4 regions of the Rhodopseudomonas sp. WA056 genome follow, and region 4 is predicted to be linked to each of the others. Evidence: predicted binding sites of a transcription regulator. Region 4 holds the regulator's gene; each other region holds the start of a gene.
What was found. Region 4 encodes PhoB, which activates phosphate uptake and scavenging genes when phosphate is short. Its sites were predicted from a motif close to TGTCATNNANCTGTCAT; they were not measured.

Region 1 (7,678 bases), on a different contig from region 4:
TGCCCTCGACGATCAGATCGTCGCCGGCGATCTCGACCGCGACGCCGTTGACCCGCAGCATCGCGGCGGTCGCGTCCAGCCGGTCGCTTTCCTTGACCCGCAGTTCGTGCAGGCCGCGCATCACCGTGGTGCCTTCGGCGAACGCCGCGGCGACTGCCAGCACCAGATATTCGTCGATCATCGACGGTGCGCGCTCCGGCGGCACCTCGACGCCCCTCAGCTTCGAACCGCGCACCCGGAACCGGGCCATCGGCTCGCCGGCGTCGCCCCGGACGTCGCTGTCCTCGATCGAGGCGCCCATTTCCCGCAGCGTCGTGATCAGCCCGGTGCGCAGCGGGTTGGTCATCACGTCGGTCAGCTCGATGTCGGAGCCCGGCACCACCAGCGCCGCCACCATCGGGAAGGCGGCCGACGACGGATCGGCCGGCACCACCACCGGGGCGCCCCGCAATTCGGGCTGGCCGGTTAACGAAATCTTACGGCCATGGGCGCCTTCCGGTTCGGTGACGACCGTGGCGCCGAAATGCTGCAGCATCAGCTCGGTATGGTCGCGGCTGGCTTCGGCCTCGATCACGGTCGTGATGCCAGGCGCCGACAGGCCGGCGAGCAGCACGGCGGACTTGATCTGGGCGGACGGCACAGGGGTGCGGTACAGGATCGGCAGCGGATCGCGGGCGCCCTGCAGGGTCAGCGGCAGCCGGCCGCCGTCGCTGCTCGACACCACTTTGGCGCCCATCAGCTCCAGCGGATCGACGATCCGTCGCATCGGCCGGCTGCGCAGCGACGCGTCGCCGTCGAACGTCGCCAGGACCGGAGATCCCGCCACCGCGCCCATCGCCAGCCGGCAGCCGGTGCCCGAATTGCCGAAATCCAGCGGGCCCGCCGGCGTCGCAAAGCCCGCGACGCCGACGCCGTGGACGCGCCATTCGCAGTCCCCGGTGCGCTCGACCTTGGCTCCCAGCGCGCGCATCGCCTTGGCGGTGTTGAGAACGTCCTCGCCCTCGAGCAGGCCCGAGATCCGGGTCTCGCCGACCGCCAGTGCGCCGAGAATCAACGCGCGGTGCGAAATCGATTTGTCGCCCGGGACGCGTGCGGTGCCGCGCAATGCGTCGCTCTTGCGCGCCTGCAGCGGCGTCGGCTGGTTCGAATCAGTCAAGATGGTGGTCCCTTGCGGCTGCGGGTGATTCGGCTCGGCGCCACGGTCCCGCTTCGCGGCCTTCGGCACAAACCGCTATTGACAGCGGCGTGCCAACTAGCCAAGTGAAGCACCGTTTTTCAAGAAATCCCAAGGTTGCACAAGTGGCGAAATCCGATCTCGGAACCAAACGCATTTGCCCGACGACGGGCAAAAAGTTCTACGATCTGAACAAGACCCCGGTGATCTCGCCCTATACCGGCGAGGTGGTTCCGATCGCTCCGGTCGTGGCGCCGCGCACGCGTGCCGATCAGCGCGCCGCTGCCCCGGCCGATACGGAGGCTCCGGAGGCGATGGAGGCCGAAGAGCTGGTGTCGCTCGAGGAGGCTGATGCCGAGGAGAACACCGGCAAGGTCAAGGCCGTGGTGCCGGAATCCGAGGATGACATCGAAATCGACGAGACGATCGACGACGATGACGACGATTCGACCTTCATCGCCGATGAAGAAGAAGAGGATGAAGACGTCACGGACATCATTGGTGACGTTTCTGGCGATGAGGAGACTTGAGATCGTCGCCGATATGTGATCAACGATTGCCGCGCGGCGAATTTGATTTGCGCCGCGCACCCAGGGTAAGGGGCCATAGCTCAGCTGGGAGAGCGCTTGCATGGCATGCAAGAGGTCGGCGGTTCGATCCCGCCTGGCTCCACCACTCCTTCCCCGCCCGATCTGCTTGATGCGACATGGTCGCCCAGCTTCTGCAAGCAGGTCAGGCCGCACCTGAAGCTGCATGCGCGTGGCAGGCACTGAAGTCTGAGCGGCATTTGCCAAAATGCGGTCGGGGACGGTAAGTTCGCCTCCCCTTCAAGCTTCGCCAAGAAAGCCAGTATGACCCCTGCATCGATGCCCGGCGCGATCGCCGGATTGCGCGTGATCGATCTCACCCGCGTGCTCGGCGGCCCGTATTGCACCCAGATTCTCGCCGACCACGGCGCCGACGTGATCAAGGTCGAACCGCCGGCGGGCGACGAAGTCCGCGACTGGGGTCCTCCGTTCCATGACGAGGATGCGGCGTATTTCCTCGGCATCAACCGCAACAAGCGCTCGATCGGCCTCGACCTCGCCTCGCCCGACGGCCGCGAGGTGCTGCTGAAGATGCTCGAAGACGCCGACGTGCTGATAGAGAACTTCAAACCCGGCACGCTCGACAAATGGGGCCTCTCGAACGAAGTGATTCGCGAGAAGTTTCCGCGGCTGGTGCACTGCCGGATCTCGGGCTTCGGCGCCGACGGCCCGCGCGGCGGCAATCCCGGTTACGACGCCATCATCCAGGCGATGACCGGCATGATCGCGGCGACGGGATCGCCGGAAAGCGGGCCGATGCGGATCGGCGTGCCTCTGGTCGACATCACCACCGGCCTGTATGCAACGATCGGTATTTTGATGGCACTGGCGGAGCGCGAGCGCTCCGGCAAGGGCCAGTTCGTGGAGACCACGCTGTACGAAACCGGTCTCGCGATCATGCATCCGCATACCGCGAACTACTTCCTGCATGGCAAGCCGCCGGCGCTGACCGGCAACGAGCACCCGAATCTGGTGCCGTATGCGACCTTCAATGCCCGCGACGGTCAGATCTTTACCGGTGTCGGCAACGACGGCACCTTCCGCAAACTGTGCAAGGAGATCGGCAAGCCAGAACTCGGCACCGATCCGCGCTTCGCGCGCAACAAGGACCGCATCGCCAACCGCGCCGCACTCCGCGCCGAACTCGAGGCGGTGTTCAGCCAGCACGACGCCGTGCCGCTGTGCGACCGGCTGCTCAACGCCGGCCTGCCGGCCGGTCCGGTGCAGTCGATCGACAAGGCGTTGACAAGCCCGCACACCGCCTACCGCGGCGATGTGATCGAGAAGGACTGGTACAAGGGCGTCGCCTCACCGATCCGATTCGAGCGCACCAAAGCCAGCCTTCGCAGCCTGCCGCCGACATTCAGTCAGCACGCCGGCGAGGTGCTCGGCGAGTTCGGCTATTCGGCCGACGACATCGCCAAGCTGGTCGCCGACGGCATCGTCAGCGGTCCCGAGCGCAAACGCTGATCGAGGTGGCGCTGGCAGCGATGCCGGCGCCCGCCGCGCCCGCTCGGGCATCGACGGCCGCAGTGCGGCGTGATCTTGCGCCGCACTATGCTTTTCTGAGGTTGGGTCGCTGTCGCGCTTCCCTGCGCCGGCCTGTCGCCTATACGGTCATGCGCCTGTCATTGCGTGCTGCTACCGCGCGCCGTCCACGATTTTGCGCACCGAACCGGGAGGTATTCATGGCATTTCGATCCTTCGGCCCGACCGCGGCCGCCGCAACGGCGATCGCCGTGACGCTGGCGATGGCCGCGCCGGCCCAGGCGGTCACTGAAATTCAATGGTGGCACGCGATGACCGGCGGCAACAACGAGGTCGTCGTCAAACTCGCCAATGATTTCAACGCCTCGCAGAGCGACTACAAGGTCGTGCCCGCCTACAAAGGGAGCTATCCCGACACCATGAATGCCGGCATCGCCGCATTCCGCGCCGGCAATGCACCGCACATCATGCAGGTGTTCGAGGTCGGAACCGCCACCATGATGTCGGCGACCGGTGCGGTGAAGCCGGTCTACAAGCTGATGCAGGAAACCGGCGAGACATTCGATCCCAACGCCTATCTGCCGGCGATCACCGGCTACTACTCGACCTCGAAGGGCGAGATGCTGTCGTTCCCGTTCAACTCGTCGTCGATGGTGATGTGGCTCAATCTCGACGCGCTGAAAAAAGCCGGCATCACCGAGATCCCTAAGACCTGGCCGCAGGTATTCGACGACGCCAAGAAACTGAAGGCGGCGGGTTATGCCACCTGCGGTTTCTCCACCGCCTGGGTGACCTGGGCCAATCTTGAGCAGCTTTCGGCCTGGCACAACGTGCCGCTGGCGAGCAAGGCCAATGGCCTCGACGGCTTCGACACCAAGCTCGAATTCAACGGTCCGGTGCAGATCAAGCATCTCGAGAAGCTGATCGAGCTGCAGAAAGACAAGACCTACGACTACTCGGGTCGCACCAATGCCGGCGAGGGCCGTTTCACCTCGGGCGAGTGCCCGCTGTTCCTGACCTCGTCCGGGTTCTTCGGCAACGTCAAGTCGCAGGCCAAGTTCAACTGGACCAACGCGCCGATGCCTTACTATCCGGACGTCCAGGGCGCGCCGCAGAATTCGATCATCGGCGGCGCTTCGCTGTGGGTGATGGGCGGCAAGACACCTGAGGAGTACAAGGGGGTCGCCAAGTTCCTGGCGTTCCTGTCCGACACCGACCGCCAGGTCGCGATCCACAAGGCGTCGGGTTACCTGCCGATCACCAAGGCGGCATACGAGAAAGCCAAGGCCGACGGCTTCTACAACGAGCAGCCGTACCTCGAAACGCCGATCAAGGAGTTGACCAACAAGCCGCCGACCGAGAATTCCCGCGGTCTGCGGCTCGGCAACATGGTGCAGCTCCGCGATCTCTGGGCCGAGGAGATCGAGCAGGCACTCGCCGGTAAGAAGACCGCCAAAGAAGCCCTCGACGCCGCTGTGACGCGTGGCAACACGATGCTGCGACAGTTCGAAAAGACTGCGGTTCGTTAGCCGCGTTACCCCTAGCGTCATTGCCCCGCGAAAGCGGGGCACCCAGTATTCCAGAGCGTCTCGGCGAGACTGTCGGCGTCACGGAGTACTGGGTCGCCCGGTCAAGCCGGACGATGACGATGGAGTGCTTGTCGAGTCTTCCGGCCACAGGTAAGCAGCTGATCCATGCTCAAGCAGGCCGTCTTTCAGTCGAAGTTTCTGCCCTATCTGCTGGTGCTTCCGCAGCTCGCGGTGGTGCTGGTGTTCTTCTATTGGCCGGCCGGCCAGGCGGTGATCCAGTCGTTCCTGATGCAGGACGCGTTCGGGCTGTCGACCGTGTTCGTCTGGTTCGACAATTATCGCGAGTTGCTCGCTGATCCGGACTACTTCGGCGCCATCCTGCGGACCTTCGCATTCTCCTTCGCGATCGCGCTGTCGTCGCTGTCGCTCGCGCTGCTGCTGGCGGTGATGGCGGATCGGCCGCTGCGCGGCTCGACGTTCTACCGCACCCTGCTGATCTGGCCCTATGCGGTCGCGCCGCCGGTGGTCGGTGTGCTCTGGATCTTCATGCTCAATCCGTCGCTCGGCGTGATCGCCCACGGCCTGCGCGCGCTCGGGATCGACTGGAATCCGCTGCTCGACGGTCATCAGGCGGCGTTGCTGATCATCCTCGCCGCGGCCTGGAAGCAGATCTCCTACAACTTCCTGTTCTTTCTCGCCGGCCTGCAGGCGATCCCGGCCAGCGTGATCGAAGCCGCGGCGATCGACGGCGCGAGGCCGATGCGCAGATTCTGGACCATCATCTTCCCGCTGTTGTCGCCGACCATCTTCTTCCTGATCGTCGTCAATGTCGTCTACGCCTTCTTCGAAACCTTCGGCATCATCGACACCATGACGCGCGGCGGCCCGGCGAAGGCGACCGAGACGCTGGTCTACAAGGTCTACAGCGACGGCCTGCTCGGCGGCAATCTCGGCAGCTCGGCCGCGCAGTCGGTGATCCTGATGGGAATCGTTATCGCGCTCACTGCGTTTCAGTTCCGCTTCGTCGAGCGCAAGGTCAACTATTGATGGTCGAGCACCGCAAGTTCGGGAATCTGCTGCCGCATCTGGTGCTGTGGGCCGGCGTCCTGATCGTGGCGTTTCCGGTGTATCTGGCCTTCGTGGCATCGACCCAGGACAACGCCTCCATCGCCAACGGCCAGATGTCGCTGTTGCCGGGCGGGCATTTCCTCGAGACGTACACCAAAACGTTGTTCGTCGGCACATCGGGCACCACCCGCGAGCCGGTCGGCACCATGCTGTTCAATTCGATGGTGATGGCGATGACGATCGCGCTCGGAAAGATCGGGATCTCGATCATTTCGGCCTACGCGATCGTGTATTTTCGCTTCCCGTTCCGGATGACGATCTTCTGGCTGATTTTCATCACCTTGATGCTGCCGGTCGAGGTGCGGATCTATCCGACCTACAAGATCGTCGCCGACCTCAACCTGCTCGACAGCTACGCAGGCCTGACGCTGCCGCTGATTGCGTCGGCGACCGCGACATTGCTGTTCCGGCAGTTCTTCATGACGGTGCCGGACGAGCTTTTGGAGGCGTCGCGGATCGACGGTGCCGGCCCGTTCCGGTTCTTCTGGGACACCCTGCTGCCGTTGTCGCGCACCAACATGGCGGCGCTGTTCGTGATCCTGTTCATCCTGGGCTGGAATCAGTATCTCTGGCCGCTGCTGATCACCACGCGCGACGACATGCAGACCATCCAGATCGGCATCCGCAAGATGATCGTCACCTCCGACGCGCTCACCGAGTGGCCGGTGGTGATGGCCACCGCAGTGCTGGCGATGCTCCCGCCGGTCGCCGTGGTGGTGCTGATGCAGAAGCTGTTCGTGCGCGGACTGGTGGAGACGGAGAAGTAGCAACAGTGGCCAACGTCGTTCTTCGATCTGTCCGCAAGACCTATCCTGGTGGTTTCGAGGCGATCAAGGGAGTCGATTTCGAGGTCGGTGACGGCCAGTTCTGCGTCCTGGTCGGGCCCTCCGGCTGCGGCAAGTCCACGCTGCTGCGGATGGTGGCGGGGCTGGAAACGATCACCTCCGGCGAGATCGAGATCGGCGGCCGCGTGGTCAACCAAATCGAGCCGGCCGATCGCGACATCGCCATGGTGTTCCAGAATTACGCGCTGTATCCGCACATGAGCGTCTACGACAATATGGCCTACGGCCTGCGCAATCGTGGCACGGCCAGGGCCGAGATCGAGGCGCGGGTGCAGGAAGCCGCGCGCATTCTCGAGCTCGGCTCGATGCTGACCCGCAAGCCGCGTCAGCTCTCCGGCGGCCAACGCCAGCGCGTCGCGATGGGCCGTGCGATCGTCCGCCAGCCGAAGGTGTTTCTGTTCGACGAGCCGCTGTCCAATCTCGACGCCAAGCTGCGGGTGGCGATGCGGGTCGAGATCCGCAAGCTGCAGCGCCGGCTCGCCACCACCGCGATCTACGTCACCCACGATCAGCTCGAGGCGATGACGCTGGCCGATGTGCTGGTGGTGATGAACGCCGGGGAGGTCGAACAGATCGGTTCGCCCCTCGATGTCTACGCTCGGCCGGCGACCACCTTCGTCGCATCGTTCATCGGTGCGCCTCCGATGAACCTGATGCCGCTCGCGGACGATCTGCGGGCGCAGCTCGGCAGCGCGCCGCCGGAGGCCGGCATTCTCGGCGTTCGCCCCGAAGACCTGACGATCGTCTCGGGGACGGCGGGCAGTGGCGCTCTGGCGCTCGACGTCACGGTCGAGGCAATCGAGCGGGTCGGGCCCGAGACTTTCGTCTATGGGGCCCGGGGCGATCACCTGAACGGGCCGGTGGTGGTCGGCAGCGCGGAAGCGGCCGGCGCGGACCTCATCGTCCGCATCCCCGGGCAGGCGGCGC
Region 2 (7,678 bases), on a different contig from region 4:
CATCCGGGCTTTGAGCTGCAGCGCCAGGAACTGCGAGTAGTGGCGCGACTGGTGCAGGTTGCCGCCGTGAAACCACAGCCCTTCCTGCTGGGTCGGCTTCCACATGTTGCGCTGCTCGCCCTCCCACGGGCCGGGGTCTTTGCGGGTGTTGGAGCCGAGGCCCCAGACCTTGCCGACCTTGTCGGCGACGTCCTTCGAGATCAGGTCCGCGGCCCAGCCGTTCATCGAACCGTAGCCGGTGGCGTAAACGACGAGGTCGGCCGGCAGCTCGGTGCCGTCGCTGAGGACCACCGCGTCCTCGGTGAGCCGCGCGACGTCGACGCCGCTCTTCAGCTTGATGCGGCCGTCGGCGACCAGTTCGGAAGCGCCGACGTCGATGTAATAGCCCGAGCCGCGGCGCAGATACTTCATGAACAGGCCGGAATCGTCATCGCCGTAGTCGAGCATGAAGCCGGCGGCATCCAGCCGCTTGTAGAATTCGGCGTCGCGCTCGCGGATCGCGTTGTAGATCGGAATCTGGAATTCGTGCAGGATCTTGTAGGGCAGCGATGCGAAGATCAGGTCGGCCTTGGCGGTGGTGATGCCGTTCTGTACCGCCTGCTCGGAGTAGAGCCCGGCGAGCCCGAGTTCCATCAGCGAGTTCGACTTGACGATGTGGGTCGACGAGCGCTGCACCATGGTGACGTCGGCGCCGGCCTCCCAGAGTGCCGCGCAGATGTCGTGCGCCGAATTGTTCGAGCCGATCACCACGGCTTTCTTCCCCTTCCACGCATCCGGCCCGGGATGCTGCGAGGAGTGGTGCTGATCGCCCTTGAACACGTCCATGCCCTCGAAGGTCGGCATGTTCGGCTTGGCCGACATCCCGGTGGCGAGCACCAGTTGCTTCGGCGTCAGCGTGATCTCCTGGCCGTCGCGCTCGACCACCACGGTCCATTCCTTGGCGGCTTCATCGTAGGAGGCGCGCTTGCAGACGGTGGAGCCCCAGTAGTTCAGCTCCATCACCTTGGTGTACATCTCCAGCCAGTCACCGATCTTGTCTTTCGGCGCGAACACCGGCCAGTTCGGCGGGAACGGCAGATAGGGCAGGTGGTCGTACCAGACGGGATCGTGCAGGCAGAGCGACTTGTAGCGCTTGCGCCAGCTATCGCCCGGGCGCTCGTTCTTCTCGACGATGATGGTCGGCACGCCGAGCTGGCGCAGCCGCGCGCCGAGCGCGACGCCGCCCTGGCCGCCGCCGATAATCACGCAATAAGGCTGGCGGGTGATGCCGAGCTCGGCGGCCTCGGCGTCGCGCTCTTCCTTCCAGGTTTTGCGGCTCGGATCGGCGCCGTGCTTGACGCCCATCGGGCGCTGAAAGCCTTGCGGCTCTTCGAATCCCTTCAGTTCGGCCATGGTGGTGAGCAGCGTCCAGATCCGGCCGTCCTTGATGCGGAGATGGCCGACGCCGCGGGCGAGCGCGGTGTCGAACTGGATGAAGCACTCGACGATGCCATCGGTCTCGGCGGCGTCCTCGCCGTCGGCGATCCGCCAATGCGACGGCTTGGTATCGGCCAGCCGCGCGCCCAGCATGTCGCGGACCTGATCCTTGCCTTCCATGGTCTTGATGTTCCAGGTGAAGGCGATCAGGTCGCGCCAGTAGCAGTCGGTTTGAAACAGATCGACCGCGCGGTCGATGTCGACGGCACTCAGCGCATCGTCGAGTTGTCCGAGGAGCGTCGTGACTTTGCCGTTCGGCGCGGTGTCGAGCATGTGGGATCCTCCCGTTCTTTGTTGTTGCGACGCCTTGATGCGTTCTTGTTGTGGGACGATCCTAACATCGCGAGTTCGGGAGGCGAGGCCGAAGCAAAGCTGGTGTTGAAGTTGTGATCGGGGGGAGATTGCCGCATCGCACAACGGAAACAGCGCCAAGGACGACGCCACGTGGTCTCAGCTTTCGTCGCGCCGGTCGCGGCGAATCCATCCGATGGCGATCGCCAGCGCGAGGCCGATCCCGATCCCGGCCACGACATTGTCGAGGGCGATGCCTACTCCAACTCCCAAAGCCACGCCGATCGCAATCTGCATTGCATTGATCATGCTGGGCTCCGATCGATTTGGGCTCGGATTGAAAAAGTCTGGGTTGTCGGGCGGTGGCATGGCGCGCGGCTTGTGAGGTCAACCCGGTTTTCGAGCCACTGTTCCCTCGGACCCAATCCCCGATCCGCGCGATGATGATCAGCATTCCCTTAGGCAACTCGATTGGCGGTCGTAGGCGATGGCGCGCTGGCCGCGGTCGAGCAACAAGAGATCCGGGTGTCCATCATGCTCTACGGCATCAAGAGCTGCGACACGGTGAAGAAGGCGCGGGCGTGGCTCGACGACGAGGGCGTCGCTTACGCCTTTCAGGAGTACAAGACCGCCGGAATCGAGACTGCGACGCTGAAGCGCTGGGCCAAGCAGGTCGGCTGCGAGACCTTGCTCAACCGCGTGGGCCCCACCTTTCGACAAATTCTCGGATGCCGACCAGGAAGGGCTCACCGAAGCCAAAGCGATCGCGCTGATGGCGCCGCAGCCTTCGATGATCGAGCGGCCGGTGCTCGAGAAGGACGGCGAAGCTCTGGTTGGCTTCAGGCCGGAGCTTTATGCCGAGGCGCTGCGTTAGCAGGGGGCCAACTGCGCAGTGCGCGTAGTTGCGGCGTCTTTTTGCGCTGATGATCGGCCATTCGGCCGAGTAACGTATCGAGCTCGGTGATCGCCTTGAACAGGTACGGCCCCTTGTTCAGCATCACGCATTCGGCGCGCGCCGCCATCGCGGCGTCGGTCATCTCGCCGCGCGAGGGCGTGCCCTTCTTCACCAGATGTTCGAGCACCTGGGTGGCCCAGATCACCGGGACGTGGGCGGCTTCGCCGATCCACAGGATCTCTTCCTGCATTTCTGCCAGCCGTGCGAAGCCGATCTCGACCGCAAGGTCGCCGCGCGCGATCATGATCGCGGTCGGCTGCCGGCCGGCGGCCTGGACCAGAATGTCCGGCAGGTGGGCGACCGCGTCCGGCGTCTCGATCTTCAGCACCAGCGACAGCTTGTGCCAATCGTCGGGCCGGCGTTCGGCGAGCGCGGCCTGCAGCATCTTGACGTCGCCGACCGACTGCACGAACGAGAACTCGACGCCGTCGGCGTGGGCAGCGACGAAATCGAGGTCGGCGCGGTCCTTGGCGGTCAGCGCCGGGATGTCGAGCGGTGTATCCGGGAAGTTAAGGCCTTTCTCCGGCTTCAGCCGCAGGCCGTTGTCGGCGGTGGCGGTGACGCGCCCGATCAGGCCCCACGCGGTCTTGCGCTCGATCCGGACGCACAGCTTGCCGTCATCGACGAACACCCGGGCGCCGACGGCGGCGCGCGCCAGTGGATCGGGCAGGGTGCATTCCACCGCGAAGTGCTCTTCATCGAGGTCGATGCGGTCGAGCTGGCCTTGTGCCACGATCGCCAAAAGATCGCCGGTGACGATGCGTTCGCGCCCCTCCGGAGCGCGCGCGGCGCCGGTGCGGATCTTCGGCCCGGCGATGTCCATCAGCACCTTCATCCGGCGGCCGGAGGCTTCCTCGGCGACGTGGAGGTGATTGATCATCCGCTGCCAGGCTGCCGCGTCGTCATGGGCGCAGTTGATCCGCACCGCCTCGACCCCGCGCTCGGCGAGCCGCAGCATGAAAGTGGGATCGTCGGCCGCCTCGCTCGGGCAGGTGACCAGCAGGGCGGAACGGCGGGCGCCGGACAGCGGCCCGAACATCTCGGCGCTGCGGCTGGCGAGATCGTGCTCGCCGGCGAAGAACTGCTTTGTCGACGGCCGTAGCATCTCCGGCTCGCCCGCCAGCGTCGCTAGGGTGGCGCGAACAGCGAGCAGCGTCGGCATCACTCGACTTTCCAGCCGGCCGAGCGAGGACAATCCCAGCGCCATCAGGGCGTGCTGCAGCGGGCGCAGATCGTGGTGACGCAGCGCCAGATAATGGGCGAGGTTGGCGGCGCTGGGGCCGAAGCCGGGGCGATGGATCTGATCCGCCCAGCCGGCCAGCCGCTCGCGGCTGCCCTCGTCGATCTCCGTGATCAGCGTGTCGAGCTTGTGCTTGAGGCGGAGGATTTCAGTCGACATCGCAGGCACTCACACGTTTGGGCGGCATAGAGAACCGCATTCCACCCGCTCTAGGATCGCTGGATGAAGCCCATGTGACAGGCACCGTTCCGCAGCCTCAGACTTTCTTCCCAGCTTCTTTCGCGGGTTCACGCACAGCGCGGCCATCGCGCTTGACGGCTGGGGGGTGGTAGCCTGAATGCGAGTCGATTGCTTTCAATCTTGCGGAGCCTGCGCGTGCCCACTACCCTCTATGGCATCAAGAACTGCGACACGATGAAGAAGGCGCGGGCCTGGCTCGACGGTCATGGCGTCAGCTATACGTTCCACGACTACAAGACCGCAGGCATAAATCAGGCGCATCTGGCGCGCTGGGCCGGGCAGGTCGGCTGGGAGACGTTACTCAACCGCGCCGGCGCCACCTTCCGCAAACTGCCCGACGCGGACAAAGAGGGGCTGACCGAAGCCAAGGCGATCGCACTGATGCTGGCGCAGCCGTCGATGATCAAGCGCCCGGTGCTTGAGCACGGCCGCAAGCTGCTGGTCGGCTTCCGGCCGGAGGCTTACGCGGAGGAATTCGAATGATACTGATCACCGGTCGGCCGAGTGCCGGCCGGAGTTTCCCCCAGGTCCGACCGCCCGCAAACGCTGCCCAGCTTTGCATCTTGCACAAGGCTCGCGAATAGCGGCATAGTCGGGCCAGAAAGACGGGCCGGGCGCCAACGGCGCTCCGAGCACCGGCTCCAAAAAAGAAGACATCGGACGTCTGCGCCGGCACCGCATGCGTTCGATGGGGGGAAGCTGCTTGGCCGATGACATCATTCTCGAAACCAACGGGTTGACCAAGGAATTCGCCGGCTTCTTTGCCGTGCGGGACGTCAATCTGCGGGTCCGCCGTGGGCACATCCATGCGTTGATCGGCCCCAACGGGGCCGGCAAGACGACGTGTTTCAATCTGCTTACCAAGTTCCTGCGGCCGTCCGCGGGACAGATTCTGTACAACGGGCAGGACATTACCGCGCTGGCGCCGGCCGACGTGGCGCGGCTGGGGCTGGTCCGCTCGTTCCAGATCTCGGCGGTGTTCCCGCATCTGACCGCGCTGGAGAACGTCCGTGTCGCGCTGCAACGCCAGCACGGCTCGTCGTTCGATTTCTGGCGCTCCAAGAGCGTGCTCGACAAGTACAACGAGCGCGCGCGCGAGCTGCTCGACGACGTCGGACTGTCCGAGTTCGCTGCGACCCCGGCGGTCGAAATGCCCTACGGCCGCAAGCGGGCGCTGGAGATCGCCACCACGCTGGCGCTCGATCCGGAGATGATGCTGCTTGACGAGCCGATGGCCGGCATGGGCCACGAGGACATCGACAAGATCGCGGCACTGATCAAGCGGATCTCGGCCAAGTACACGATCCTGATGGTCGAGCACAATTTGAGCGTGGTCGCCAACCTTTCGGACGTCATCACCGTGCTGACCCGCGGCCAGGTGCTGGCGGAAGGGCACTATACCGAGCTGACGCAGGACCAGCGGGTCAAGGAAGCCTATCTCGGAGCGGGCCATGGTTGAGGCGACGACATTGCAGCGGCCGGCTTCGTCGGCTGCGGGAGCGGCGCTTTTGAGCGTGCGCGATCTGCAGGCGTGGTACGGCGAATCCCACATCCTGCACGGCATGAATTTCGACGTCCGCGAAGGCGAGGTGGTGACGCTGCTCGGGCGCAACGGCGCCGGCAAGACCACCACGCTGAAGGCGGTGATGGGGATCGTCGGCAAGCGTAGTGGAACCATTATCTTCGACGGCACCGACATCAGCCGGGCCTCGTCCGACAAGATCGCCCGCCGCGGCATCGCGTTCTGCCCCGAGGAGCGCGGAATCTTCGCCAGCCTCGACGTCCGCGAGAACCTGATGCTGCCGCCGCAGGTCCGCCCCGGAGGGCTGTCGCTCGATCAGATTTTCGAACTGTTCCCGAACCTGCGCGAGCGGCTGAAGAGTCAGGGCACCAAGCTGTCTGGCGGCGAGCAGCAGATGCTGGCGATCGCTCGCATCCTGCGCACCGGGGCGCGGTTCCTGATGCTGGACGAGCCGACCGAAGGTCTGGCGCCGGTGATCATCCAGCAGATCGGCGCCACCATCGCGCGGCTGAAGAAGCAGGGCTTCACCATCCTGTTGGTGGAGCAGAACTTCCGCTTCGCAGCCACGGTGGCGGATCGCTACTACGTGGTCGAGCACGGCAAGATCATCGACGGCTTCGCCAATTCCGAGCTCGAAGCCAACATGGACAAGCTTCACACCTATCTCGGCGTCTGACGCCGGGGCCATTGGAATCCACGAAAGACTGAGAGCAAGATGGATATCAACGTCCCCGCTCTGTTGGCGCAGCTTCTGGTCGGCCTGATCAACGGCTCGTTCTATGCGCTGCTCAGCCTCGGCCTCGCCGTGATCTTCGGCATGCTCAACATCATCAACTTCGCGCACGGCGCGTTGTATATGATGGGTGCGTTTTGCGCCTATTTCCTGCTGAATCTGCTCGGCCTGAACTATTGGTGGGCGCTGATTCTGTCGCCGATCATCGTCGGTCTGTTCGGCATGGTGATGGAACGCACGCTGCTGCAATGGCTGTCGGGCCTCGATCACCTCTACGGCCTGTTGCTCACCTTCGGCGTCGCGCTGATCATCCAGGGCGTGTTCCAGAACTATTTCGGTTCTTCCGGGCTGCCTTATGCGATCCCCGAACAGCTTCGCGGCGCGATCAATCTCGGCTTCATGTATCTGCCGGTGTATCGCGGCTGGGTGGTGGTGTTCTCGCTTGTGGTGTGCCTGCTCACCTGGTTCATGATCGAGCGCACCCGGCTCGGCGCGTACTTGCGCGCCGCCACCGAGAACCCGACCCTGGTGCGAGCGTTCGGCATCAATGTGCCGCGGATGATCACGCTGACCTACGGCCTCGGCGTCGGGCTGGCGGCACTCGCCGGCGTGCTGTCGGCACCGATCAACCAGGTCCGGCCGCTGATGGGTGCCGACCTGATCATCGTGGTGTTCGCCGTGGTGGTGATCGGCGGCATGGGCTCGATCATGGGCTCGATCATCACCGGCTTTGCCCTCGGCGTGATCGAGGGCCTGACCAAATATTTCTACCCCGAGGCCTCCAACACCGTTGTGTTCGTGCTGATGGTGCTGGTGCTGCTGGTGAAACCCTCGGGCCTCACGGGACGGGCAACCTGACATGACCTCGATTACGCAGAATTCCGTCCCGACGACGACCCGCCGCCCGGTGCGCGACGAGATGATCGCATTCGGCATCATGACGGTGGTGCTCGCCGTGGTGCCGTTCACCGGGGTGTATCCGTTCTTCGTGATGCAGGGGTTGTGCTTCGCGCTGCTCGCATGTGCCTTCAATCTGCTGATCGGCTATGGCGGGCTGCTGTCGTTCGGCCACGCGATGTTCCTCGGCACCGCTGGCTATGTCAGCGGCCACGCACTCAAGGTGTGGGGGCTGCCGCCGGAACTGGCGATCGTGGTTGGGACCGGGGCGTCATTCTGTCTCGCGGTTGTCACCGGCCTGATCGCGATCCGTCGCCAGGGCAT
Region 3 (7,678 bases), on a different contig from region 4:
CCGGTTACCGCGACCCGACTCCTTAAGACCCTGCTAACTCTACCGGATTCTGGCGCAATTTGATGCGCCTTGGGCCGAATCGCTCAGCACTTGGGCAGCAGCCGTCAGAATCCTCCGCGAATCCCCGACTCCACCCGCAAGACGGTCATTCGACACCGCGGGGCCTGCGGCGAATGCCTTTCCCGCAGGCAGACGAGGGCGTCGGCCAAGTCTGAGGCAGGCTGCTGGAACCGTGCGGTTATACAATTTTTTCAGACACTTATTGCACAACCAGGGCGTCATTTGCGTGATGAGGCGTGGTGGATGCCGCAAGTTCGGCTGAAGAAAAAGAAGACGGCGCGAAACCGTCCCGGGGCCGGCAGCGGCAGGATGCACCGATGCGGCTGGACCGCGCCGAGGCTGGCGTCGAAGCCGCGTCGCCGCGCCAACGCCGCGGAGGTCGTGGCCGGAGAACGCGCCGTCGAAGCCGCGCTCGAAGAAGCCAGGCGGTCGCACGAGCGGTTGCGCGAAGCGATCGACCTGATTCCGCAAGGCATCGTGTTTCTCGATGCCGACGGCCGCTACATCCTCTGGAACAAGCGCTACGCCGAGATCTACAAAGCCACGGCCGATCAGTTCAGAGCCGGCGCGCGGATCCAGGACACGATGCGGATCGGCATCGCGCGCGGCGACTATCCGGAAGCGATCGGCCGCGAGGAAGAGTGGATCGCCGAGCGGCTGCAGCGGATGTTCAATCCCGGTCACAGCCACGAACAGGTGCTGGCGGACGGCCGCTGCATCCAGATCGAGGAGCGCACCACGTCCGATGGCGGCATCATCGGCCTGCGCGTCGACATCACCGAGCTGAAGCAGCGCGAGGCGTCGTTCCGGCTGATGTTCGACAGCAATCCTGTGCCGATGATCGTTTGCGAGCTGAACGACGAACGGATTCTCGCGGTCAACGACGCTGCGGTCGAACATTACGGCTATTCGCCGTCGGAATTCGCCTCGCTGACCATCCGCCGGCTGCAGGCGTTCGACACCGAACTGCCGTGGTCCGGCGATCAGACCCACGAGGAGCGCACCGCGCGCACCTGGAAGCACGTCAAGGCCGACGGCTCGCTGATCGATCTGGCGATCTACTCGCGCCAGCTCACCTACAACGGCGAGCCGGCGGTGCTGCTGGCGCTGATGGACATCACCGAGCGCAAGCGCGCCGAGATGCGGCTCGCCTTCATGGCGCATCACGACGGGCTGACCGGGCTGCCGAACCGCAACTCGTTGCGCAAGCGGCTGGACGATCTGTTGATCCAGACCCGCCGCACCGGCGAGAAGATCGCCGTGCTGTTCCTCGGCATCGACAATTTCAAGGCCGTCAACGACACGCTCGGCCACGCCGTCGGCGACAAGCTGCTGCGCGGCGTCGCCCGCCGGCTGCGTTCGACGCTGCGCGAGGAGGATCCGCTGGCGCGGCTCAACTCCGACGAATTCGCGGTGATCCAGACCGGCATCAAGCGCCCCGAGGATATCGTGCTGCTCGCCAAGCGGCTGCTGCACGCGGTCGCCGAGCCCTATCTGCTGCAGGGCCATTCGGTGGTGATCGGCGCCAGCATCGGCATCGCGGTGGCGCCGGGTGACGGCGACGATTCCGAGAAGCTGCTGATGAACGCCGACATGGCGCTGTCGCGGGCCAAGAAGGACACCCGCGGCACCTTCAGCTTCTTCGAGGTCGGGATGGACGCGCGCGCCCAGGCGAGGCGCAAGATCGAGACAGATCTGCGCGCGGCGCTGCAGCACGAAGTGCTGCGTCCTTATTATCAACCGCTGGTGCGGCTCGCCGACGGCCGCATCACCGGCAGCGAAGCGCTGGTGCGCTGGCCGCACCCGGAGCGCGGCATGATCTCGCCGGCCGAGTTCATTCCGGTGGCCGAGGACACCGGCCTGATCAATGCCATCGGCGCGCAGATCCTGCGCTCGGCCTGCATGGACGCGGCGCGCTGGCCCGACGACGTTCGCGTCGCCGTCAACCTGTCGCCGCTGCAGTTCCGGGTCGGCAACCTCTTGTCGGTGGTGATGGATGCGCTGAAGCAATCCGGCCTGCCGCCGCGCCGGCTGGAGCTGGAGATCACCGAGACGCTGCTGCTGGAAAAGAGCAGCCAGGTGCTGGCGACGCTGCATGCGCTGCGCGCGCTCGGGGTGCGGATTTCGATGGACGATTTCGGCACCGGCTATTCGTCGCTGAGTTATCTGCGCAGCTTCCCGTTCGACAAGATCAAGATCGATCAGTCGTTCGTGCGCGGGCTGTGCGACAATCGCGAATCCCAGGCGATCGTCCGCGCCATCATCAGCCTCGGCAACGGCCTCGGCGTCACCATCACGGCCGAGGGCGTCGAGAGCGAGGCGGAGCTGAGCTGGCTGCGGGCCGAAGGCTGCCAGGAGGCGCAGGGCTTCCTGTTCAGCCACGCGCGGCCGAACGCCGAAATCACCGGGCTGCTCGAGCTGCAGCAAAGCGGCGCCTCGGTCGGCACGCCATTCGCGATGGGGTCGGCGCGGGTGGCGTAGGCTCCGTGCCGCCGCGGCCGCCTGCTACTTGGCGTCGGCGCCGAGCCCCAGCGCATCGGCCATCACCCGGAACAGGTCGGAATTCTCCAGCGCGCCGTGGACGCGGTCGCTGCCGGGGCCGGCGGCGGTGAGGATCACGTCCTCGCCGGAATGCACGCTGGCGTTCATCATCGCCGGCAGATTGCCGATTCTGAGCACCGCGCCGGGAACGCCCTTGTACTTGTCGTTGGCCTTGAAGGTGCCGGGCTTGTCGCCGGCCTCGGTCGGCTGGTTGGGGCCGTCCAGCTTCGGCCGCAGCGTTTCGTAGTGATCCGGCAGGCTGGCCGAGAAAATCGCGAGACGCCGGCTGACATCGACGCGGTCCGGATAGCCGTCCTGGTCGGGCGCCGGATAGTTCGGGAAGCCGGCGCGGTCGTACACGCCGATCCGTTCGCGCAGCGGCACGTCGTCGCCCTCGGCCAGATCGTCGCGCACCGTGCCGACCAGCGCGTTGGGATGATTGTGATCGGCCACCACCAGGATCAGCGTGTCGTCGCCGCGCGCCTTGGCCCAGTCGCGGGTCTGGCGCACCGCGTTGTCGAGCATGATGGTGTCGTAGACCGCGCGCTCCATGTCGAGCGCATGGGCATATTTGTCGATCAGGCCGGATTCGACCATCAGGAAGAAGCCGGCGTCGTTTTTCGCCAGCACCTCGAGCGCGACCGCGACCTGCCGGGTCAGGTCGGGCTGGTCCGGGTTCTTGGCGACGCCACCGCCTTTCAGGAAGCGGCGGTCGAGCACGCCGTCCATGTTGCCCGGCGCGAACAGGCCGAGCAGTTTTGCCGGGCTTTGCCGGCCGACAGCTTCGAGCTCCGTCGCGGTGGCCGCGACCGAATAGCCGGCGTCGCGAAACTTCGCCAGGTAGTCGACATCGTCCTTGCGTCTGCCGCCGGCGCTCTTCGGCAGGAAGTAAGCGGCACCGCCGCCCATCAATACGTCCGGCTGCGCCGCATAGAACTGCGCCACGATGGCATCGTAGGCGGCGCGGCGGCGGGTGTGGGCGATCACCGCGGCCGGGGTCGCGTCCTGGACCTCGGTGTTGGTGACAATGCCGACCGCCAGCCCGAGCTTGCGCTTGGCCAGCGACGCCAGGGTCTCGACCTTGGGATCGTCGAGCGGGTCGGGGGTGCGGTCGGCATAGACCCCCATCGCATTGACCGCCGCTTTGTGGCCGGTCGCGTAGGCGCTGGCGGCGTTGGCGGAATCGGTGATGATCGAGTCGCTGCCGGCGGTCGACACCAGCGCCATCTGCGGCATGTCGTCGATCGCCAGCTTGCCGCGGGCGCGGCCTTGGTCGATGCCCTTGGACAGGATGCGGGCGGCGACGCGGTGCGCCGGCGACATGCCGTCGCCGATGAACAGGATGACGTTCCTGGCCCGCCGCGGACCGGTGTCGTACACCGTCCAGCTCACGCTGCGACGCTCTGCGCCATCGCCGGCCTCGATGGTGTAGCGGCCGGGCCTATTCAGCGTCACGTCGCGCAGCAGCAGCGCCGATCGCGGCTGACCGGCCTCGCGCGCGATCAGCTCCGGGGCCTTGCCAAACACGCTCGCGGCGTCGGCTCCGTTGATGGTGAGGCTCGCTGTGTCGGCGGCGACCTCGCCGGCGAACTCGACCTTGAGATCGAACTTGGCGCCGGCCAGAAGCTCGGCGCGATCGATCGGATAAATGGTCTGAGCCGAAGCAGCCGAAACGAACATCAGCGACGCCAACGCCGCCGCGACAACATGCCTGATCATCATCACGGTCCTGATTGATGCGCGGGACCGTATGAGCGGCAAATGACGGTTGGATGACGGAGGTCTGTAGATCGGTTATGCGCTGTTGCGCCGCAACCCATCGCACTCTGTTGGGCCGGCAATGACGGGCTTCGGGACGTTAACCCATTTGACGTCGCTTGCCCTCATCCCTTGCCTTTCTTCACAGTCCTGCGCTTTCGCGGCTTGCGCTGCGCCTTCGTCTCGCTTTCCTTCGGCGGGAAAACGGCCTTTAGCGTCGTCGCGAGATCGGGATCGAGCCGCGCCAGCGCCGCAGGATCGCGACCTGCGGCATGATAGGTCGCTGACGCCCTCAGCAGCGCGGTCGTGCGCGTCGGAACCGAGGTCTGCGCAGTGAAGATGTCGGCGACGTCGTTCAGAAACGCATGGTCTTCGACGCTGGCGACGATCCTTTCCGCCGATGTCGCGAGCACGGCAGCCCAAAGCCTTGCAAGGCGTGGATCGGATGCGTCTTCTACCGCTTGGACGAGCGCTGGTACAACGTGGCGGACCATCCGTAGCGCAGTATCCCGATCGCCACCGAGGAATGACTGTGCAACTGCCAAACCTGGCTCATCGAGGCCGGCGGTCGATTCGGCAATCCTTTCTGCAACATCAGGATGCCTTGCCAGTGTCGCAATTAGTCGTAGCCAACCAAAACAAGTGGTTGCGATGGATGCAATGTCATCAAAATACAACTCTGGACTGCCGCTGCCTCTGGATTCGGCCTCCTGCACCAAGACTTCATAGGATTGGTGTGCAAGCTCCACATCGACAAAGCCCGGGCGCACAGCTAGGATAGTCTCCGCCATCGAAACCGATAGCACTTCACCAGCAGTCTTCTGGACCAGATCTGCAGCCATGCGCGCGGCTGCAATAGCTTCGTCTCTGCAGTCCAATCCAAGGAGACTCCATGCAACATCTTCAATGGCTTCAGACTGTCCGACAGTATCTCCGGCGCGAGCAGCGATAGCTGCTGCCTCCCGCGCAAGTGCAACAGCTTCCTCGTAACGTCCGAGGTCGCCGAAGCTCCATACCGCAGTCCGCAGCGCATGAAGCTGCTGGTTGAAATCGGCGATGCTCTCGGCCCTGGCCGCCGCCTCTCGCGCTGTCGCAATTGCCTCTTCGTGCCTCCCGAGTTGACCGAGACTTAGTGCAGCAATACGGAGCGCCCTAACCTGCCGACGTATGTTGCCGCTGATGGCCGCCTTGGCCGCGGCCTCGCGTGCGGTCGCAATCGCCTCGTCGTGGCGTCCCAGTTGACCAAGAGTCCAAGCACGATTGAAAAGGATCATCGCTTGTTTCGCTGCGTCGACGGGGACCACTTCCAAGGCTCGGTCCAGAAGGGCTAACCCCTCCGAGTGAAGCCCTTTGTCAGTAACGCGATCCCATGCCACCATGATCTGGTCAAACTCTGAGGCTTGTTCATTCTGTAAACTCTCGGCCGGGGCCTGATGCGACCGCGCTCGATCTGCAGCCCATAGCCGTTCGAACACTTGTGCCTCGCGTGCGAAACCCAGCGCTGCAAATTTGTCGGCCTCCCGCTTTTTCTCCTCAGGCGAATAGATCACCGCCAACAGGTCGACCAATGCCTCGAGCGGGCAGGTTTCGAGGCCGTGGCTGAGGATGCGCTTGCGATAGTAATGCGCGAAGACGCGGTCGGTGACTCTCAGCAGCACTTCGGCGCTGTCCGGTGCCTTCTCGCCGGTCACCACCAGGTCTTTCTTCAACTCGTCGAGCGCCGCGGCGATCGCCGGCTGGCTCGGCGCGCCGACCCGGCGCGCGAGGTCCGTCGCCGAACAGTTTTCGCCGCCGCGCAGCAGTGCATCGAGCAGCGTCTGCGAGCGTGAGGGCAGCACCTCGATACGCTCTTTGTAGTAGGGCGTCAGTTCGTCGACCAGTTTCTCCAGCAGGTCGGCGGCGCGGAGCGGATCGTCCTCCAGCAGCGCTTCGCCGATCAGCGTCGCCAGCCGCGGCGTGCCGCCGATGAAGGTGGCAACGGCTCTGGCCTTGGCTTCCTGCACTTCGGTGAGCGCCGGCTTGCGGGCTGCGGCGCGCTGCAGCCGGAAGAAGGCGAGCGACTGCTCGATCGACCACGGCTCGAACGAAATCTCTTCGAACGCCTTGAACAACGGACGATCGTAATTGCGATCGAATGCGCCACGGGCGCTCGCCGCGATCAGCATCAGGCGGCTGCCTCGCCGCGTCAGTAGCCCGCGAAGCCGCGTCGCCTGCACCTGCTTGGCAAACGCCTTCTTCAACAACAGATCGAAGTTCTCGACTGCCGCCACCAATAGCCCTGGTCGGCCGTTGAACCGGTCGTCAATGGCCGCGTCGAGGCGGGCGACCTGCTCATCCCATGCCTGCCCGTCGTCTTCGACCCAGCTCACGCCAATGGTATCGGCCGGCTGCCCGAGAAACGTGCGGCGGATTTCTGCCAACAGCGTCTCGGGCTCCTTCACATGCGGAAGTTCTTCCGGCAGCAGCGCCATCGCAACTGGAAGATTTTCGGCCTTGGCGATCTCGTCGAGCTTGATCTGCACGTAGCGCAGAAAGAAGCTCTTGCCGTAGCCGCGCGGCGCACTGACGATGACATGCTGTGGCGTGGGCGCGGTCAGGTTGTCGCGAACGATCGAAAGGATCCGGTCGAGCGGGTCTTCGCGGCCGGTAGCGACACTGAGCACTGTGCCGGCGGAGAGTTCGTGCGGATTAAAGGCTTTGAGCAGGGCCACGCGATCACCGCCGATACGGTTTGGACTGCCACCAGGTGCGGACCAGCGGCGAGGAGAAGCTGGCGGTCTGTGCACGGGTGTCGACGCTGAGAAAACCGTCCTCGATGAGAATGGTGAGGATTTCATCGCGGTCCGACGCGGCGTGGCTGCCGAGCACGCGATCGATCTCGGGGAGTGCAGCGGCGGCCTCGCCGGCCTTGTCGATGCAGCGCAGGACATCGCGCGCCATCGCCTTGTCGTTCGCCTCGAAGCGGTTCATCCGGGTGTCGAACTGGGCATAGAAATCCTCGTCCAGGCTCGGGCGGATGTGAGTGGTGAAGACCCGGCGCACGTCGTCGGGCGTGTGTGCCTTGTTGTCCTTGAGGCGGCCGAACGCGAACTGGATGAAGCTGGGATAAGTGACGGCGAGTTCCTGAAGGACGACATTGAGCAGTTCGTCCGTCAACCACGTGCAGCCCTCCTCAGTCGCCAGCGCCTCGAGCATGGCGCGGGCGTCATCGGCTTCGAGCGGCGGAGGCGTCAGCCCCTTGATCAGATCGTTGAAATGCTCACGCGCGATGCCGCGCTCGCGGATCAGCCAGGACAGCCCCATCGAGCCCGATAACAGC
Region 4 (6,850 bases):
TGTCGGTGACGACGCAGTCGGCTCCGCGCACGGCCTGCTCCGGATCGGTGCCGATGGTGATCGCGGCGCCGCTGGCCTTGATCCAGTCGCGCAGCGCCTTGTTGGGCGCGAGCTGCGGAGGGGTGGCGACGTTGAGCTTGAAGTCGAAGCACGCCGCGGCATGCGCGAACGACGCCAGCACGTTGTTGTCGTCGCCGGTCCAGGCGATGGTGCGGCCCTTGATCGGGCCGCGATGCTCCTCGAACGTCATCACGTCGGCCATCACCTGGCACGGATGCGACTTGCGGGTCAGGCCGTTGATCACCGGCACGGTGGCGTTGGCGGCGAGCTCCAGCAGCGCCTCGTGATTGAGGATGCGGATCATGATGATGTCGACGAAGCGCGACAGCACCCGCGCGGTGTCGGCGATGGTCTCGCCGCGGCCGAGCTGCATCTCCTGACCGGTGAGCATGATCGACTCGCCGCCGAGCTGGCGCATGCCGACGTCGAACGACACCCGGGTGCGGGTCGACGGCTTGTCGAAGATCATCGCCAGGGTCTTGCCGGCGAGCGGCTTGTCGGCTTCGGCATTGGCCTTGCGCTTCGCCTTCATGGCGACGGCGGCGGCCAGCATGCTGCGCAGCTCAGAGGTCGGCAGCTCGGTGAGGTCGAGAAAGTGCCGCGGCGTCTTGATGGCGCTGCTCATCACACCGCCTCCTTCTGCGCCGCTTGACCGGCAAGCACGACGCAGGCGCGCTCCAGCCGCCCGATCGCCTCGTCGATCTCGGCCTCGCTGACGATCAGCGGCGGCAGCAGCCGCACCACGTTGTCGCCGGCCCCGACGGTGAGCAGTTTTTCGGCCCGCAGCGCCGCGATCAGCTCCGGCGACGGCACCACCGCCTTGAGGCCGAGCAGCAGCCCCTCGCCGCGCACCTCGCTGAGGACTTGCGGATGGCGGTCGACCACTCCGGCGAGCTTCTGCTTCAGCAGCAGCGAGGATCGTTTGACGTCGTCGAAGAAGCCCGGCTGCAGCATCACGTCGAGCACCGCATTGGCGACGGCGACCGCCAGCGGATTGCCGCCGAAGGTCGAGCCGTGCGCGCCCGGCGCCATGCCCCTGGCGGCTTCCGCGGTCGACAGGCAGGCGCCGATCGGAAAGCCGCCGCCGAGCGCTTTCGCCAGCGCCATGATATCGGGCGCGACGCCGAACCGATCGTGAGCGAACAGCTCGCCGGTGCGGCCCATCCCGGTCTGCACCTCGTCGAAAATCAGCAGCAGGCCATGGGCGTCGCACAGCTCGCGCAAGGCGCGGAAGAACGACGGCTCGGGCGAGCGCACGCCGCCCTCGCCCTGCAACGGCTCGATCAGGATCGCCGCGGTGTGCGGGCCGATCGCAGCCTTCACCGCGTCGAGATCGCCGAGCGGGAGCTGATCGAAGCCTTCGAGCGGGGGGCCATAACCCTCCAGGTACTTGGCTGCGCCGGTGGCGGCGAGGGTGCCGAGGGTGCGGCCGTGGAACGCGCCTTCGAAAGTAATCACCCGGGTGCGCTCGGGCGCGCCGTTGGAGAAGTGATAGTGCCGCGCCATCTTCAGCGCGCACTCCACCGCCTCGGCGCCCGAATTGCAGAAGAACACCATGTCGGCAAAGCTCTGCTCGCACAGCCGCGCCGCCAGCCGTTCGCCGTCCGGGCTCTTGAACAGGTTGGACATGTGCCACAGCCTGGTCGCCTGCTGCTGCAAGGCTTCGACCAGATGCGGATGGCAATGACCGAGCGCGTTGACCGCGACGCCGCTGGTGAAATCCAGGTAGCGCTCACCGTCGGTCCCGTGCAGCCAGACACCTTCGCCGCGCTCGAACGCGACATCCGCTCTGGCGAAAACCGGGAGGAGATGGGACGTTGCAGCGCTCTGAGACATGGCCGATCCGATCGGAAAAAACGGGCCGCCGGCCGGACGCGTCACGCGCATGACACGAACGCAGTCTGGGACAACGTACCCCGGAAACGAAACGTGCCGCCTTTCCAGGCGGCACGTGGGATTATTCTAGAAGCGTCGAACTCACTGTCAACACGGAGCTTCGACGAAGTGCTGCCGGAAAGCATCAGCGCTGCTGTTTGTTGTGGCTTCGCGGACTCACTCACAGGAGAAGGTGTGGACGCACCGGGTCGGACTCTTGCGCCCGAGTCACGGCATATTGTAGCCTTTTGCCTGTCGGGTACGACATCTCGTGCGCGGTTTGTAATCCATTTCGTGTTCTCGAACGAGGCGTAACGCCGGGGCGGCAGGGGTCGTCCGGCGAGCGCTAAGGGATTCTGACAGCAGAGATTTTGACGACCTCACAGCCGCGGTTCCGCGCCCCAGTCTCGGCGCCCGCTGGCAGGAAGGGATAGAACTATGACGGCATTGACCTGGACCGACGAGCGCGTCGAGCAGTTGAAGAAATTGTGGGAGGGCGGGCTGTCGGCGAGTCAAATTGCCGCTGAGCTGGGTAACGTCACCCGCAATGCCGTGATCGGCAAGGTCCACCGCCTCGGCCTGTCGGGCCGGGCCAAGAGCCCGACCTCGGCGGCGCCGCGGCAGCGCAAGGCCCGCCCTGTGCAGCAGATGATGAGGGTCACGCGCCCGGTCGCGCGCGGCAACACCGCTTTGGCGCACGCCTTCGAGGTCGAGGCCGAGCCCGATCCGATCGCGTTCGACAACGTGGTACCAATGAACCAGCGGCTGTCGCTGCTGGAACTCAACGAAGCCACCTGCCACTGGCCGGTCGGCGATCCGTCGAGCCCCGAATTCTTCTTCTGCGGCGGCAAGTCACTGCCGGGTCTGCCGTACTGCGCGCATCACTCGCGCATCGCCTATCAGCCGGTCGGCGACCGCCGCCGCCAAGCGCCGAAGACCACCCGCTAGACTGACGCCGCCGGCCCAACGCCGCGGCGAACCGCGCTCGCGCAGCGCAGGGCCGCGACACCCTGCCAAACTGTGATCGCTCGCAAAAGCGGGCGCCCCAGTATGCCAGAGCGTCCGTTACTTCCCACCCAACTCACTGCAAGACTGGATCCTCCGCTTTCGCGGAGGGTGATGCTGCGATGTTGGGCTGAGGCCGCGGCTGAACGATCGCAAAAGCGGTCGGGTCGGCAAGGGCGCGTAGCGTCGTGCCCACGGGTCACAAGATCACGTTCGCGGTCAGCGCTGTTTGAAACGAGGGATTTGGTGGGCAAGCTTCGCCTTACCCACCCTCCGTCGCAAACCTGCTAACAACTACGATGGGCTGCCTTCCACCTTGGCGAAGCGGTCGTCGAGGGCGTAGCCGGCGCCGCGGACGGTGCGGATCGGATCCTGTTCGCGGCCGATATTCAGCAGCTTGCGCAGGCGCCCGATGTGGACGTCGACAGTGCGCTCGTCGATGTAGATGTCGCGGCCCCACACGCCGTCGAGCAGTTGCTCGCGGCTGAATACCCGGCCGGGATGTTCGAGGAAGAACTCGAGCAGCCGATATTCGGTCGGTCCGAGATCGATCGGCCGGCCGGAACGCGCCACCCGGCGCTTGTCGCGGTCGAGTTCGAGATCGCCGTAGGCCAGCACGGTGGCGAGCCGCTCCGGCGCCGCCCGGCGCAGCAAACCCTTCACCCGCGCCAACAGTTCCGGCACCGAGAACGGCTTGACGATGTAGTCGTCGGCACCGGTCGCGAGCCCGCGGACGCGTTCGCTTTCTTCGCCGCGCGCCGTCAGCATGATGATCGGCAGTTGCTTGGTTTCCGGGCGGGCCCGCAGCCGGCGACACAGCTCGATGCCGGACAGGCCCGGCAGCATCCAGTCCAGCACCACCAGATCGGGAATTCGCTCTTTCATCCGAGTGTCGGCGTCGTCGCCCCGCGCCACCGCCTCGACCTCGTAACCTTCGGATTCCAGATTGTATCGCAGCAGCGTCGTCAGCGCTTCCTCGTCTTCGACCACCAGAATGCGCGCAGCCATCGTCGTCCTCGTCTTAGTCCTCGTCCCGGTTCGTGCACCGCCGGCGGCCCGGGAGCCGGCGGCGGGATCGACGTCAGTTGCCCGGCGTCGCGTTCGCGAAGGTCGTCGTGTCGCCCTTGGGGCGCTTGTCCATGATCTGCTGCCCCTCGATCATGTAGAATACCGTCTCAGCAATGTTGGTGGCGTGATCGCCGATCCGCTCGATGTTCTTGGCGCAGAACATCAGATGGATGCAGAACGAGATGTTGCGCGGATCTTCCATCATGTAGGTGAGCAGCTCGCGGAACAGCGAGGTGCAGATCGCGTCGACTTCCTCGTCACCGTTCCACACCACCATCGCGGCCGGCAGATCGTGGGCCGTGTAGGCGTCGAGCACCGCCTTGACCTGCGACTGCACCAGATCGGTCATGTGCTCCAGTCCGCGGATCAGCTTCAGCGGATGAAAGTCGCTGTCGATGGCATTGACGCGCTTGGCGATGTTCTTCGACAGATCGCCGATCCGCTCCAGATCGGTCGCGACCCGCATCGCCCCGACGATCTCGCGCAGGTCGATCGCCATCGGCTGCCGCCGGGCGATCGTGAGCACCGCGCGCTCTTCGATGCTGCGCTGCATCTGGTCGATCTCGGCATCGGCCGCAACCACGCGCGAGGCCAGCGCGACGTCGCGCCTAATCAACGCGTCGACCGAGTCGACGATCTGGCGTTCGGCGAGGCCGCCCATTTCGGCGACCAACCGCGTCAACTCCTGCAAATCGCCGTCGAACGCCTTGGTGGTGTGCTCGAATCCCATGTCCGTTCTCCTCGCCCGCGGCGTCAGCCGAACCGGCCGGTGATGTAATCCTGGGTGCGCCGATCGTTCGGCGAGGTGAAGATCTTGTTGGTCGGCCCGAACTCGATCAGTTCCCCGAGATACATGAAGGCGGTCGATTCCGACACGCGGGCCGCCTGCTGCATGTTGTGAGTGACGATCGCGATCGTGTACTGCTCCTTGAGCTCGTCGATCAGTTCCTCGATCTTGGCGGTCGAGATCGGGTCGAGCGCCGAGCACGGCTCGTCGAACAGGATCACTTCGGGCCGCACCGCGATGGTCCGGGCGATGCACAGCCGCTGCTGCTGACCGCCCGACAGGCTGAGGCCGGAGGCGCTGAGCTTGTCCTTGACCTCGTTCCACAGCGCGGCGCCGCGCAGCGCCTTCTCGACCCGGCCGTCCATCTCCGACTTGGAGATCTTCTCGTACAGACGGACGCCGAACGCGATGTTGTCGTAGATCGTCATCGGGAACGGCGTCGGCTTCTGGAACACCATGCCGACCCGGGCGCGCAGCAGATTGAGATCGAGCTTGGGGTCGAGGATGTTGGTGTTGTCGAGCAGCACCTGGCCGTCGGCCCGCTGGCCCGGATACAGATCGTACATCCGGTTGAAGATCCGCAGCAACGTCGACTTGCCGCAACCCGACGGGCCGATGAAGGCGGTGACCCGGTTGGCGGCGAGCGCGAGATTGATGTGCTTCAGCGCGTGGTTCTGGCCGTAGTAGAAATTCAGATCCCGCACGGTCATCTTGGGCGGACCGTCCGGCTGGGCGCCGATCGGCGGCATCGCCGCTGAGGGAACATTGGTCGCGATCGAGATCTCGGTCATTTCGGGGTCCTCTCCGCGCCGATGATACGCGCGCCGATGTTGAGGGCGAGAACGGTCAGGGTGATCAGCAGCGCGCCGGTCCAGGCGAGCTGCTTCCAGTAGTCGTAGGGGCTCTGCACGAAGTTGTTGATGGTCACCGGCAGGTTGGCCATCGTGCGGCTGAGGTCCAGGCTGAAGAACTGGTTGCTGAGCGCGGTGAACAGCAGCGGCGCGGTTTCACCGGCGACGCGCGCGGTGGCGAGCAGAATGCCGGTGATCAGACCGGCGCGCGCGGCCCGATAGGCGATCCGGCGGATCACCAGCGAGCGCGGCAGCCCGAGCGCGGACGCCGCTTCGCGAAGCGAACTCGGAACCAGCAGCAGCATGTCCTCGGTGGTACGCACCACCACCGGAATCACGATCACCGCGAGCGCCAGCGCACCGGCGAGCGCGGAGAATCGCCCCATCGTCACCACCACCGCGCCGTAGATGAACAAGCCGATGATGATCGACGGCGCGCTGAGCAGGATGTCGTTGATGAAACGGATCACCGAGGTCAGCTTGTCGTACTTGCCGTATTCGGCCAGGTAGGTGCCGGCGAACAGGCCGAGCGGCGCACCGATGCCCACGCCGAGCACCGTCATGATCACGGAGCCGACGATGGCGTTGAGCAGGCCGCCGTCGGTCGACCCGGGAGGCGGCGTGCTCTTGGTGAACACGCCGAGATCGAGACCGGCGAGGCCATTCCAGAACAGCGTGAACAGGATCAGCGCCAGCCAGGTGACGCCGAACACGGCGGCGATGGAGCACAGCACCTTGACGACCACGTCGCTGCGATGCCGGCGGACATAGATCGGATTGTTGTGCGCGTTGAGGGACATTTACTTTCCCGCCTTCATTTCGAGACGCATCAGCAACAGCCGCGCCGCAGCCAGCACCATGAAAGTGAGGATGAACAGCAGCAGGCCGAGCAGGATCAGGCCGGACTGATGCAAACCGTCGCTTTCGGCGAATTCCGAGGCGATCGCCGCCGAGATCGTGGTGCCGGGCGAGAAGATCGATCCGGTGATCCTGAACGAGTTTCCGATAATGAAGGTGACCGCCATGGTCTCGCCGAGCGCGCGGCCGAGCGCCAGCATGATGCCGCCGATCACGCCGACCCGGGTGTAGGGGATCACGACGCTGCGCACGACTTCCCAGGTGGTGCAGCCGACGCCGTAGGCGGCCTCTTTCAGCACCGGCGGCACGGTCTTGAACACGTCGACCGAGATCGCGGTGATGAACG

Region 1: ugpB (sn-glycerol-3-phosphate ABC transporter substrate-binding protein UgpB) is a predicted target of PhoB. The motif match lies at 3,377-3,393, and genes of this name have one in related genera.
Region 2: DU475_RS15815 (pyruvate kinase) is a predicted target of PhoB. The motif match lies at 4,185-4,201, and genes of this name have one in related genera.
Region 3: DU475_RS05635 (alkaline phosphatase) is a predicted target of PhoB. The motif match lies at 4,363-4,379, and genes of this name have one in related genera.

What each region holds. Positions count from the first base shown of each region.
Region 1 is NZ_QPFS01000126.1:2,023-9,700, reverse strand. Features, by position in the region: gene aroA (3-phosphoshikimate 1-carboxyvinyltransferase) at 1-1,156, opposite strand, end outside; gene DU475_RS19860 (TIGR02300 family protein) at 1,300-1,704, shown strand; tRNA gene DU475_RS19855 (tRNA-Ala) at 1,774-1,849, shown strand; gene DU475_RS19850 (CaiB/BaiF CoA transferase family protein) at 2,026-3,231, shown strand; gene ugpB (sn-glycerol-3-phosphate ABC transporter substrate-binding protein UgpB) at 3,450-4,778, shown strand; gene ugpA (sn-glycerol-3-phosphate ABC transporter permease UgpA) at 4,944-5,825, shown strand; gene ugpE (sn-glycerol-3-phosphate ABC transporter permease UgpE) at 5,825-6,673, shown strand; gene DU475_RS19830 (sn-glycerol-3-phosphate import ATP-binding protein UgpC) at 6,679-7,678, shown strand, end outside.
Region 2 is NZ_QPFS01000080.1:14,234-21,911, forward strand. Features, by position in the region: gene DU475_RS15800 (NAD(P)/FAD-dependent oxidoreductase) at 1-1,749, opposite strand, end outside; gene DU475_RS15805 (glycine zipper domain-containing protein) at 1,927-2,076, opposite strand; partial or broken gene DU475_RS15810 (arsenate reductase) at 2,302-2,641, shown strand; gene DU475_RS15815 (pyruvate kinase) at 2,607-4,121, opposite strand; gene DU475_RS15820 (ArsC family reductase) at 4,338-4,685, shown strand; gene DU475_RS15825 (ABC transporter ATP-binding protein) at 4,906-5,661, shown strand; gene DU475_RS15830 (ABC transporter ATP-binding protein) at 5,654-6,400, shown strand; gene DU475_RS15835 (branched-chain amino acid ABC transporter permease) at 6,440-7,315, shown strand; gene DU475_RS15840 (branched-chain amino acid ABC transporter permease) at 7,317-7,678, shown strand, end outside.
Region 3 is NZ_QPFS01000016.1:41,294-48,971, reverse strand. Features, by position in the region: gene DU475_RS05640 (putative bifunctional diguanylate cyclase/phosphodiesterase) at 304-2,541, shown strand; gene DU475_RS05635 (alkaline phosphatase) at 2,566-4,323, opposite strand; gene DU475_RS05630 (hypothetical protein) at 4,485-7,070, opposite strand; gene DU475_RS05625 (hypothetical protein) at 7,075-7,678, opposite strand, start outside.
Region 4 is NZ_QPFS01000173.1:482-7,331, forward strand. Features, by position in the region: gene argF (ornithine carbamoyltransferase) at 1-685, opposite strand, end outside; gene DU475_RS22260 (aspartate aminotransferase family protein) at 685-1,896, opposite strand; gene DU475_RS22265 (GcrA family cell cycle regulator) at 2,374-2,883, shown strand; gene phoB (phosphate regulon transcriptional regulator PhoB) at 3,235-3,948, opposite strand; gene phoU (phosphate signaling complex protein PhoU) at 4,022-4,738, opposite strand; gene pstB (phosphate ABC transporter ATP-binding protein PstB) at 4,762-5,586, opposite strand; gene pstA (phosphate ABC transporter permease PstA) at 5,583-6,446, opposite strand; partial or broken gene pstC (phosphate ABC transporter permease subunit PstC) at 6,447-6,850, opposite strand, start outside.